Hoeflea algicola: one gene and its partner. The protein of the gene in region 1 binds, or shares a complex with, the protein of each later gene. Links are inferred from orthologs where the notes say so. Each region holds a gene or a part of one and is shown in the gene's direction. Other genes may lie near its edges.

Region 1 (7,396 bases):
GAATTCGAAGATGTCGTCGATGGCATCTCGGTTCTCGAAGCCACCGACGAGGCAACCGGCATCACCAAGCGTCAGGTCATTGACTGGCGTTCGACCCCGCGCGGTGTCGATCTCAAGCCGTCGATTGTCATCAAGGGCAAGGATGGCGAGATCGCCAAGCTGGCACGTGGCGGCGAAGCTCGCTTCCAGTTGTCTGTGGATGCTATTCTGTCGGTCGAACCCGGCGCCAAGGTCAGCCAGGGTGACGTTCTTGCCCGTGTGCCGCTCGAAAGCGCCAAGACCAAGGACATCACCGGTGGTCTGCCGCGGGTTGCCGAACTGTTCGAAGCTCGCCGTCCGAAGGATCACGCCATCATCGCCGAGATCGATGGTACCATTCGCTTCGGCCGCGACTACAAGAACAAGCGTCGCATCCAGATTGAGGCCGCCGAGGATGGCGTCGAACCTGTCGAGTATCTCATCCCGAAGGGCAAGCCCTTCCACTTGCAGGATGGCGATTACATCGAAAAGGGCGATTACATCCTCGATGGTAACCCGGCACCGCATGACATTCTGGCGATCAAGGGCGTGGAGGCACTTGCCTCGTATCTCGTCAACGAGATCCAGGAAGTTTATCGTCTGCAGGGCGTTCTCATCAACGACAAGCACATCGAAGTGATTGTCCGGCAGATGCTGCAGAAGGTCGAAGTCACAGATGCAGGCGATTCCGTCTACATCGTCGGCGACAATGTCGATCAGATCGAACTCGACAATGCCAATGACCGTCTGGTCGAACAGGGCAAGAAGCCGGCACACGGCGTTCCGGTTCTGCTTGGTATCACCAAGGCCTCGCTGCAGACCCCGTCCTTCATCTCGGCGGCTTCGTTCCAGGAGACCACCAAGGTGCTTACCGAGGCTGCGGTCGCCGGCAAGGTCGATACGTTGCAGGGTCTGAAGGAGAACGTCATCGTCGGTCGTCTGGTGCCAGCAGGTACCGGCGGTACCATGACGCTGATCCGTCGCATCGCCACATCGCGCGACGATCTGATCATCGACGAACGTCGCAAGACTTCCGGCGCGGAAACGGCAGCGCCGATGCTGACCGACATGAACACCGAAGAGCCGTCGCCCGCCGAATAGGGCCGCAGTTCCGATCCAATAAAAAAGGCCGCCTTTCGGGGCGGCCTTTTTCGTTACGAACGCCTGAGAGCGAGCTATTTCGAAGCGACGTCGGTCAATTTCCCCAGCGCTCCGGCCATTACGTCGAAAGCCTTGTCCGCCCCTTCGACCTGGTGGCGTGCCTTGAGGGCGGCGGGATCGAGATAGCCGACCCGGGTCTGGCCCTGCTCATCCCAGATAAGGACGCGGTTCGGCAGGTCGATCCCGGCACGCGGTGAAGCCTGCAAGATCGGGGTGCCGATTTTCGGATTGCCGAACATGATGAGTGTCATGTCGGCGAGCTCCGCATCGATGCTCCTGGCGCCTGCGGCGTGATCCACGCGGGCAAATACCTTGGCACCGGCCTTTTCCACCGCGGCCACCAGTTTGTCGGCGGTCTGTTCCACCGATGCGTCGCTGTTCTTGATGATCCAGTCGTCTTCAGCGCGCACGGAACCGGCTGTCGCCATCAGCAACGTTGCTGCTGTAGCTGCGAATTTCAGATTTCTCGATAATGTCATGATTTTGCGTTTCCCTCGACTGTTGCATCTGCTGCTATCAACGGCCGGAAGCATCCACGGGTTCCCGTGGTGCGAACGAACGGTCGCCATGCTGTCGGGCTGGGCCATCGCATGCATGGCGCAGTGATCCGCTGATAGGGAAGACAAACACATTGTCGGACCGCGGCTAAATCACCTTTGCCGTGGTGCGCGCACAATATGGTGATTATCGGACCGCGGAATGGGGAAGGCGGTGTTGCGGGTCTTATGGACCTGGGACGGCAACCGCGTCACCACGCAAGTGCGGAAGGAGTGTCAGTCGAAAGCAATGACTGCGACTTCGCCTTCGAGCGCACCCTGATAAGCCGACGCATGCGGTTCTTCGTCGGGCATTCCGCCCATCAGGCCGATCTGGTTGAGGTCGGCCTCGGCAAATCCTTTGGCCGACAGCGCGTCGAGGCAATGTCGCACTGCGGTGTCTTCATCGGGCGCGACGATGAGCACGTGAAAAGGCCGTTTCTCGCCGCCTTTTTGCCGGTTCACCTGGCCAATGATGATGAAGACGGTTGCCGTGCCGCTGTCGTCGTTTTCATTGTCATTGTCAAACTTCATGGCACCATCCTTTCCGCATTGGAGTAGGGCCTGTTTGTCATGTTGCAGGCGCGAAGGCAACGCGACTGCCCAGGTTCGGCTGATATCCTCTGCACCAGCGCACAGACAACCTCTCTGTCACGCTTGCGGGCGGTTCGACTTCATGCTTCTCTGATTGAGCGAAGACCCCGGGCACCGCAGAGCCGCAAGGCTGGCGCCGGGGAAGGGCGCTTTGGCGGGAATGTGCCCATCCGCCGTGCGCCCCGGTGTATAGGGCACGGGAGGGATGAGAAATGGATATCGGTAGTCTTGTGGTTTTCCTGTTGATCGGCGCGGTCGCTGGTTGGCTTGCCGGCATCATCATGAAGGGCTTTGGTTTCGGGCTGATCGGCAATATCGTGGTCGGGATTGTCGGCGCCTTCATCGCCGGTCTGGTGCTGCCGATGGTCGGCATCGCTATTGGTGGCGGCATAATCGGGTCTATCATTCATGCCACCATCGGCGCGGTGATCCTGTTGTTTATCATCGGGCTCGTCAAACGCGCCTGAGCAATCACAGAATCGGTCCGGGCGACTCGATTCGCCGTTCCGGTCAGCAGTCCCGGGTTTGAGCGGTTGTTTCATCCGAGTCGGCTGCTGCGGTACTTGTAGCCAAGCAATAAAGGCCGGGATTGGGACTTGCAGGCACAATTATCTGTCTCAGTAACGCGCAGGCGGTCCTCTTGCGACGGCAAAAGACGATTTTCTTCGCCATGGCCTTGACGGAATGGGGGAAGTCAGTAGTTACCGGCCACTGAGATCGATGTGAGGCGCTTTTCTCCGGGACGACACGTCCTGGAACTTGTCTCAAACAAGGTTCCAAACTGCACTGCGAACTGACAATGCTGCACGCATGACGCTGACGATTGCGTCCTCTGCTTTTTGGGGTCCTCCGGCAAAACCGGATCGGCCCTTGTTTTGCGCATACTGTTTGCAGGCATGGTGGTCCGAAAGGGCGAAACATGAATTCTAAAGGGATGGTTACATGCCAACTGTAAACCAGCTGATCCGCAAGCCGCGCCAGGCGCCGGTAAAGCGCAACAAGGTTCCCGCGCTGGAGCAGAATCCGCAGAAGCGCGGCGTTTGCACCCGTGTGTATACCACGACCCCGAAAAAGCCGAACTCGGCGCTTCGTAAGGTTGCAAAGATTCGCCTGACAAACGGCTACGAAGTGATCGGTTACATTCCGGGTGAAGGTCATAACCTTCAGGAACACTCGGTTGTGATGATCCGCGGCGGCCGCGTAAAGGATTTGCCCGGCGTGCGTTACCACGTCATTCGCGGTGTTCTCGATACCCAGGGCGTCAAGAACCGCAAGCAGCGCCGCTCGAAGTACGGCGCCAAGCGTCCGAAGTAATTGTGTCGGCCAGTCGCGTCATTCCATGCGGCTGGCTGTTTCGACCCATCAGTTGAAAGACGAAAAGTATGTCACGACGTCACAGTGCAGAAAAGCGTGAGATCAACCCGGACCCGAAGTTCGGCGATCTGGTCATCACAAAGTTCATGAACGCCATCATGATGCACGGCAAGAAATCAGTTGCCGAGCAGATCGTCTATGGTGCGCTTGACCAGGTTGAGACCCGTTCCAAGTCGGAGCCGGTCACCCAGTTCCATACGGCGCTTGAAAATGTTGCGCCGCATGTGGAAGTGCGCTCCCGCCGGGTTGGTGGTGCTACCTACCAGGTGCCGGTTGATGTGCGTCCCGAGCGTCGTCAGGCGCTGGCCATTCGCTGGCTGATTGCTGCAGCGCGCAAGCGTAACGAGACCACCATGGTTGAGCGCCTGTCGGGCGAACTCATGGATGCCGCAAACAACCGCGGCAGTGCAGTCAAGAAGCGGGAAGATACCCACAAGATGGCTGATGCCAACCGCGCATTCTCGCATTATCGCTGGTAACAACGACCCGCATTCGAAAGGCATTCAAGATGGCGCGCGAATACGCAATCGAAGACTACCGAAATTTCGGCATTATGGCGCATATCGACGCCGGCAAGACCACGACCACCGAGCGGGTGCTGTTTTATACCGGCAAGTCGCACAAGATCGGTGAAGTTCATGACGGTGCTGCCACCATGGACTGGATGGAACAGGAGCAGGAGCGTGGTATTACCATTACCTCTGCTGCGACCACCACGTTCTGGAAGGGCCGCACCGGCAAGGTTTGCCACTTCAATATCATCGACACCCCTGGTCACGTCGACTTCACCATTGAAGTTGAGCGTTCGCTGCGTGTGCTCGACGGTGCCATCGCGCTGCTTGATGCCAATGCCGGTGTTGAGCCGCAGACCGAAACGGTCTGGCGTCAGGCTGACAAGTACAATGTTCCGCGGATGATCTTCTGCAACAAGATGGACAAGACCGGCGCCGATTTCTATCGTTCGGTGTCGATGGTCAAGTCGCGTCTTGGTGCGATCCCGGTTGTCATGCAGCTGCCGATTGGCGCTGAAACCGAATTCAAGGGTGTTGTCGATCTGATCGAGATGAATGCGCTGGTCTGGCGTGATGAATCGCTTGGCGCTCAGTGGGACATTGTTGAGATCCCTGAAGATCTCAAGGAAAAGGCCGTGGAATACCGCGAGCTGCTCATCGAAAATGCCGTGGAAGCCGACGAGGCTGCCATGGAGCGTTATCTCGAAGGAACGATGCCGGACAATGACGAATTGCGCGCACTGGTTCGCAAGGGCACCATCGCCGTTCAGTTCTTCCCGATGTTCTGCGGTTCGGCCTTCAAGAACAAGGGCGTTCAGCCGCTTCTCGACGCAGTTGTCGAATATCTGCCGAGCCCGATTGATGTTCCTGCCATCGAAGGCATCGACGTCAAGACCGAAGAAGAAACGACCCGGCCCGCTTCCGATGAAGCGCCGCTGTCGATGCTGGCCTTCAAGGTAATGAATGACCCCTTCGTCGGTTCGCTTACCTTCGCACGGATCTATTCCGGCAAGCTCGAGAAGGGCTCGTCGGTCATGAACACCGTCAAGGACAAGCGCGAGCGCGTCGGTCGCATGTTGCAGATGCACTCGAATTCCCGTGAGGACATCGAGGAAGCATTTGCCGGTGATATCGTTGCACTTGCCGGCCTCAAGGAAACCACCACGGGTGATACACTGTGTGATCCGCTCAAGCCGGTGATCCTCGAGCGTATGGAATTCCCTGAGCCGGTCATTCAGATCGCGATCGAGCCGAAGACCAAGGGCGACCAGGAAAAGATGGGCCTCGCGCTCAACCGTCTGGCTGCCGAAGATCCTTCGTTCCGCGTCAAGACCGACGAGGAATCGGGTCAGACCATCATTGCAGGCATGGGCGAATTGCATCTGGACATCCTCGTTGACCGTATGCGTCGCGAGTTCAAGGTCGAAGCCAACGTCGGTGCGCCGCAGGTTGCTTACCGTGAATCGATTACCAAGGCTTACGAAGCCGATTACACCCACAAGAAGCAGTCGGGTGGTTCGGGTCAGTTCGCACGGGTCAAAATCCGTTTCGAGCCGAACGACGAGACCGAAGAGTTCATCTTCGAATCCAAGGTCGTCGGTGGTTCGGTTCCCAAGGAATACATCCCGGGTGTCCAGAAGGGCATCAACAGCGTGATGAATTCCGGACCGCTTGCCGGCTTCCCGATGCTGGGTATCAAGGCAACCTTGATCGATGGCGCCTACCACGATGTGGACTCCAGTGTCCTCGCCTTCGAAATTGCCGGTCGCGCCTGCTTCCGCGAAAATTCGAAGTTCATGGGCCCGCAACTGCTCGAGCCAATCATGGCCGTTGAAGTTGTGACCCCTGAAGATTACGTCGGTGACGTGATTGGCGACTTGAACTCCCGCCGTGGTCAGATCCAGGGGCAGGAAATGCGCGGCATCGCCGTGGTCATTGACGCTCATGTGCCGCTGGCCAACATGTTCAAATACGTTGATACGCTGCGCTCGATGTCGCAAGGCCGCGCCCAGTACACGATGACGTTTGATCACTACGCGGCGGTTCCGTCGAATGTCTCCCAGGAGATCCAGGCGAAATACGCATAATTTGCCGGACTGCCGGGCCCGCGTCCCACGACGCCGGCCCGGACCGGAGACCGAAACTGTAAATTGCCCCGCAACGGGCTGAATGAGAATGGAGAGCCGACGATGGCAAAGGGTAAGTTCGAGCGCAATAAGCCGCATGTAAACATCGGCACGATCGGTCACGTTGACCACGGCAAGACGTCTTTGACGGCTGCGATCACCAAGTATTTCGGTGATTTCAAGGCCTATGACCAAATTGACGCGGCGCCGGAAGAAAAGGCGCGCGGCATCACCATTTCGACCGCCCACGTCGAATATGAAACCGAGGCCCGCCACTACGCCCACGTCGATTGCCCAGGCCACGCCGACTATGTGAAGAACATGATCACCGGTGCCGCGCAGATGGATGGCGGTATTCTGGTTGTGTCGGCTGCCGACGGCCCGATGCCCCAGACCCGCGAGCACATCCTGCTGGCCCGTCAGGTTGGCGTTCCGTCGCTGGTGGTGTTTTTGAACAAGGTCGACCAGGTTGACGACGAAGAGCTTCTTGAACTCGTCGAGATGGAAGTCCGTGAGTTGCTGTCATCCTACGACTTCCCGGGCGACGATATTCCGATCATCAAGGGCTCGGCGCTTGCCGCGCTCAATGATGGCGACAAGGCAATCGGCGAAGACGCCATCCGCGCGCTGATGGCCGCTGTTGACGAATACATCCCGACGCCTGAGCGTCCGATCGATCAGCCGTTCCTGATGCCGATCGAGGACGTGTTCTCGATCTCCGGCCGTGGCACGGTTGTCACCGGTCGCGTCGAGCGCGGCGTTGTCAAGGTTGGCGAGGAAATCGAGATCGTCGGTATCCGCGACACCCAGAAGACGGTCTGCACCGGCGTTGAAATGTTCCGCAAGCTGCTCGATCAGGGCCAGGCCGGCGACAACATCGGCGCATTGCTTCGCGGCGTTGGCCGTGAGGACGTCGAGCGTGGCCAGATCCTGTGCAAGCCGGGTTCGGTCAAGCCGCACACCAAGTTCAAGGCAGAAGCCTACATTCTGACCAAGGAAGAGGGTGGCCGTCATACGCCGTTCTTCACCAACTACCGTCCGCAGTTCTACTTCCGCACGACCGACGTGACGGGTG
Region 2 (2,916 bases), 470 kb from region 1 along the record:
AGTCATGTTGTCTGCGGATGCCGGCAATCAGATCAGCCAGGGTCAGTTTGCGCTCAAATTCGGAATCGAGCGCTACTACGTGCCGGAGGGAGAGGGGCTTGAGATCGAGAGTGCGCGCAATGCCGGACGGGCCACTGCCGCAATCCGGGTTTCCAAGCGTGGCGTAGCGCAGATTGCCCGACTGATGATCGATGGCGAGACACTGTATCAGGAGCCATTATATTGATAAGGTGCCGGGCGGTCAGGCTCCGCGCGGTCCATCGGGGCAAAAACCCTTGCCGGAAAGGCGATTTTCCCTTTGATCGCCGCCAAACGGGTGATATAGAGCGACCGCGTTCAGGGTCGCCCTCGCGCGAGCGTGGTTTTGCGGCCTTCTGAGCGGGTATGGTGAAATTGGTAGACACGCCAGATTTAGGTTCTGGTGCCGTAAGGCGTGGGAGTTCAAGTCTCTCTACCCGCACCAATTAAAGTCCGGTCTGGCCGCCTGAAGATGGCGCGTGACGACAGGGCTAGTGCAAAGTGGCATTCAGCCGGCCCTGCCGGCCCGGAGCCAAGGACGAATAATGCCACAAGCGACGCCGGAAAACCGGCCCAGTCGCGGGGCCAACCCGAACGGTCGCAGTCGCGAGGAAATGAAGGTTTGAACATGCAGGTTACCGAAACGCTTGCCGAAGGGCTGAAGCGCGAATTGAAGGTAGTTGTCCCGGTCAAGGACATGGAAGCGCAGCTCAACGAAAAGCTCGCCGAGGCCAAGGGCAAGATGAAGATCAACGGCTTTCGGCCGGGCAAGGTGCCGATCTCGCATCTCAAGAAGGTCTATGGCCGTTCGATCATGGCGCAGTTGGTCAACGAGATGATCCAGGAAAAGCCGGCTTCGATTCTGGCCGAGCGTGGCGAAAAGGCTGCAACGCAGCCGGAAATCTCCATGACCGAGGACGAAAAAGAAGCCGAAGAGATCCTCACTGGATCGGCGGACTTCGAATTCACCATGGCCTATGAAGTCATTCCCGCCTTCGACCTTGCCGACATTTCCGGCTTCAAGATCGTGCGCGAGGTTGTTGATGTTCCGGCCGAGGAAGTCGAGGAGCAGGTGCTTCGGGTTGCCGAAAACAGCCGTAGCTATGAGCCCAAGAAGGGCAAGGCTGCCGATGGCGACAAGGTGACGATCGATTACCTTGGCAAGGTCGACGGCGAACCTTTCGAAGGCGGCGCTGATCAGGACGCGGAACTGGTGATCGGTTCGAACCGATTCATTCCGGGTTTTGAAGAGCAGCTGGTCGGCCTCAAGGCTGGCGACGAGAAGGTGATCACGGTCACGTTCCCGGCCGAATACCAGGCCGCGCACCTTGCGGGCAAGGAAGCCACCTTCGACATCAAGGTCAAGGCAATTGCCGCACCGGGCGAGTTGGAAATCAACGACGAACTGGCCAAGACGCTGGGTCTTGATTCGGCTGACAAGTTGCGCGAGATCGTTCGTTCGCAGATCGAAAGTCAGTATGGCGAAGTTACCCGCCAGAAGCTGAAGCGGCAGATTCTCGATCAGCTCGACGAGACCCACAAGTTCGATTCGCCGTCGAAGCTGGTCGATGCCGAGTTCGAAAGCATCTGGCGTCAGATCAATCAGGAACTGAGTGATAACGGCAAGACCTTCGAAGACGAAGACACCACGGAAGAAGCTGCGCGCGAAGACTACCGCAAGCTCGCCGAACGCCGCGTTCGTCTGGGTCTGGTTCTGTCGAAGATCGGTGAAGAGGCCAACATTCAGGTCAGCGACGAGGAACTGCAGCGCTCGCTGTTCGAGCAGGTCCGGAAGTTCCCCGGCCAGGAAAAGGAAATCTACGAATATTTCCAGAAGACTCCTGGCGCCGTTGCTTCGCTGCGGGCTCCGATCTTTGAAGAAAAGACCATTGATCATATGCTCACCGTCATCGACGTGACGGACAAGAGCGTGACCAAGGAAGAGTTGATGGCTGACGACGAGGCCGAGGCCTCGGACAAGCCTGCGGCCAAGAAGAAGGCTCCGGCCAAGAAGAAAGCTGCCAAGAAAGACGATACAGCTGCCGAATAAGGCACTGTTCGATTAATTACAGAACGCCGGGGCATTGCTCCGGCGTCTTTGATTCCGGCCCGTTTGGGACGCCCATTTTGCGGTTAGGAGCAGCACCGGAGGACATTCGCGCAAGGAAGGGTAAGCAAGCCGCCCTTGTGAGCTGGGAATCTCTCGTCGGCGCTCTATGGCGCGCGCTGGCGGTACGTGCGTCTGACTTGGGACTTGCGGACTTGTCAGGAACTGAGAGTTGGCATTGGCTGGCTGGCGATCTTGCCAAGCCAGTGTTGCTTGGTTTCAGGCTCCAGCGGCAATCGCTCGACTAATTGACCAAGCGTGCTCGTCTTGATCTTGCGTGCGTCGATTCCAGGATCAAGGGCTGCGTGCAGCAGTCCCTCCAACAGCGCGGTTGACCTGATAACGTTGCCGACATCGAATTCGACGGGCAGGATCCGAACTTCAAATGTGTGCTTCTTATCCGTGGCATGGACCATGTTGATGATATTGAAATCGACATATTTTGTCAGTTTCAGCTGACCTAGCTGAAGACGGGCATCATCCCAGCTCAAACTTGCAAATTCGGGGGTTTCGATCAGATCCATCAATTCGGCGGGCCATTTGCCCAGGCGGGTGCAGTGGGGATTGGTTCCAAGCAGGGCTTTCAGCTGGTCGCCGAAGCGGTCGAAAATCAACACGAGCCTCGCGAAACTGGCGGTGGAGCACAGCGGGGCCGCATCAAAATGGACGTGCAATGCAGCCTCGGCAGGGATTGTGAATCCCATATCGGCGGCCGGACCAAGCAAGGCCGCAAGGCGCTCGTGGTGGTCAGAACTGATCGGCGGAGTGATGATTTCGCAGGGCCGCTCGCG

What was found. Proteins that work in one complex are often made in the same cells at the same time.
Region 2: the proteins of rpsG (region 1) and tig are in contact, whole or in part, in a crystal structure (PDB 3GTY), measured with the Thermotoga maritima proteins. The link is inferred for Hoeflea algicola from one-to-one orthologs. Residues at the interface, in WP_004081843.1 of Thermotoga maritima: Lys34, Lys52, Lys55, Glu59, Arg62, Gln63, Glu66, Asn67, Lys69, Val71, Arg95, Ala109, Lys110, Lys111, Gly112, Arg113, Pro114, Glu117, Glu121, Ile124, Ala125, Tyr127, Asn128, Asn129, Thr130, Gly131, Lys135, Asp139, Arg142, Met143; in WP_004081061.1 of Thermotoga maritima: Glu122, Val124, Val129, Leu130, Tyr133, Glu188, Gly259, Ile262, Tyr263, Glu266, Ser270, Glu273, Gln274, Glu277, Arg308, Gln311, Ile312, Ser315, Tyr316, Glu325, Arg329, Arg336, Leu363, Phe366, Trp367, Arg373, Leu377, Arg381, Leu384, Glu387.

The regions. Positions count from the first base shown.
Region 1 is NZ_JAOVZR010000001.1:494,163-501,558, forward strand. What follows is about bases 2,698-5,426. They hold rpsG (30S ribosomal protein S7), read left to right. Parts: upstream 2,698-3,691; coding sequence 3,692-4,162; downstream 4,163-5,426. Other genes in these bases: OEG84_RS02465 (GlsB/YeaQ/YmgE family stress response membrane protein), read left to right, coding at 2,698-2,776; rpsL (30S ribosomal protein S12), read left to right, coding at 3,252-3,623; fusA (elongation factor G), read left to right, coding at 4,192-5,426. Also shown: OEG84_RS02455 (DUF302 domain-containing protein), read right to left, coding at 1,194-1,658; OEG84_RS02460 (transcriptional regulator), read right to left, coding at 1,953-2,249; more of OEG84_RS02465, read left to right, coding at 2,522-2,697; more of fusA, read left to right, coding at 5,427-6,282; tuf (elongation factor Tu), read left to right, coding at 6,385-7,396.
Region 2 is NZ_JAOVZR010000001.1:967,990-970,905, reverse strand. The notes cover bases 1-2,857. They hold tig (trigger factor), read left to right. Parts: upstream 1-646; coding sequence 647-2,068; downstream 2,069-2,857. Other genes in these bases: OEG84_RS04840 (amidoligase family protein), read right to left, coding at 2,284-2,857; OEG84_RS04855 (GDYXXLXY domain-containing protein), read left to right, coding at 1-226. In the rest of the region: more of OEG84_RS04840, read right to left, coding at 2,858-2,916. UniProt on the Bacillus subtilis protein: Involved in protein export. Acts as a chaperone by maintaining the newly synthesized protein in an open conformation. Functions as a peptidyl-prolyl cis-trans isomerase.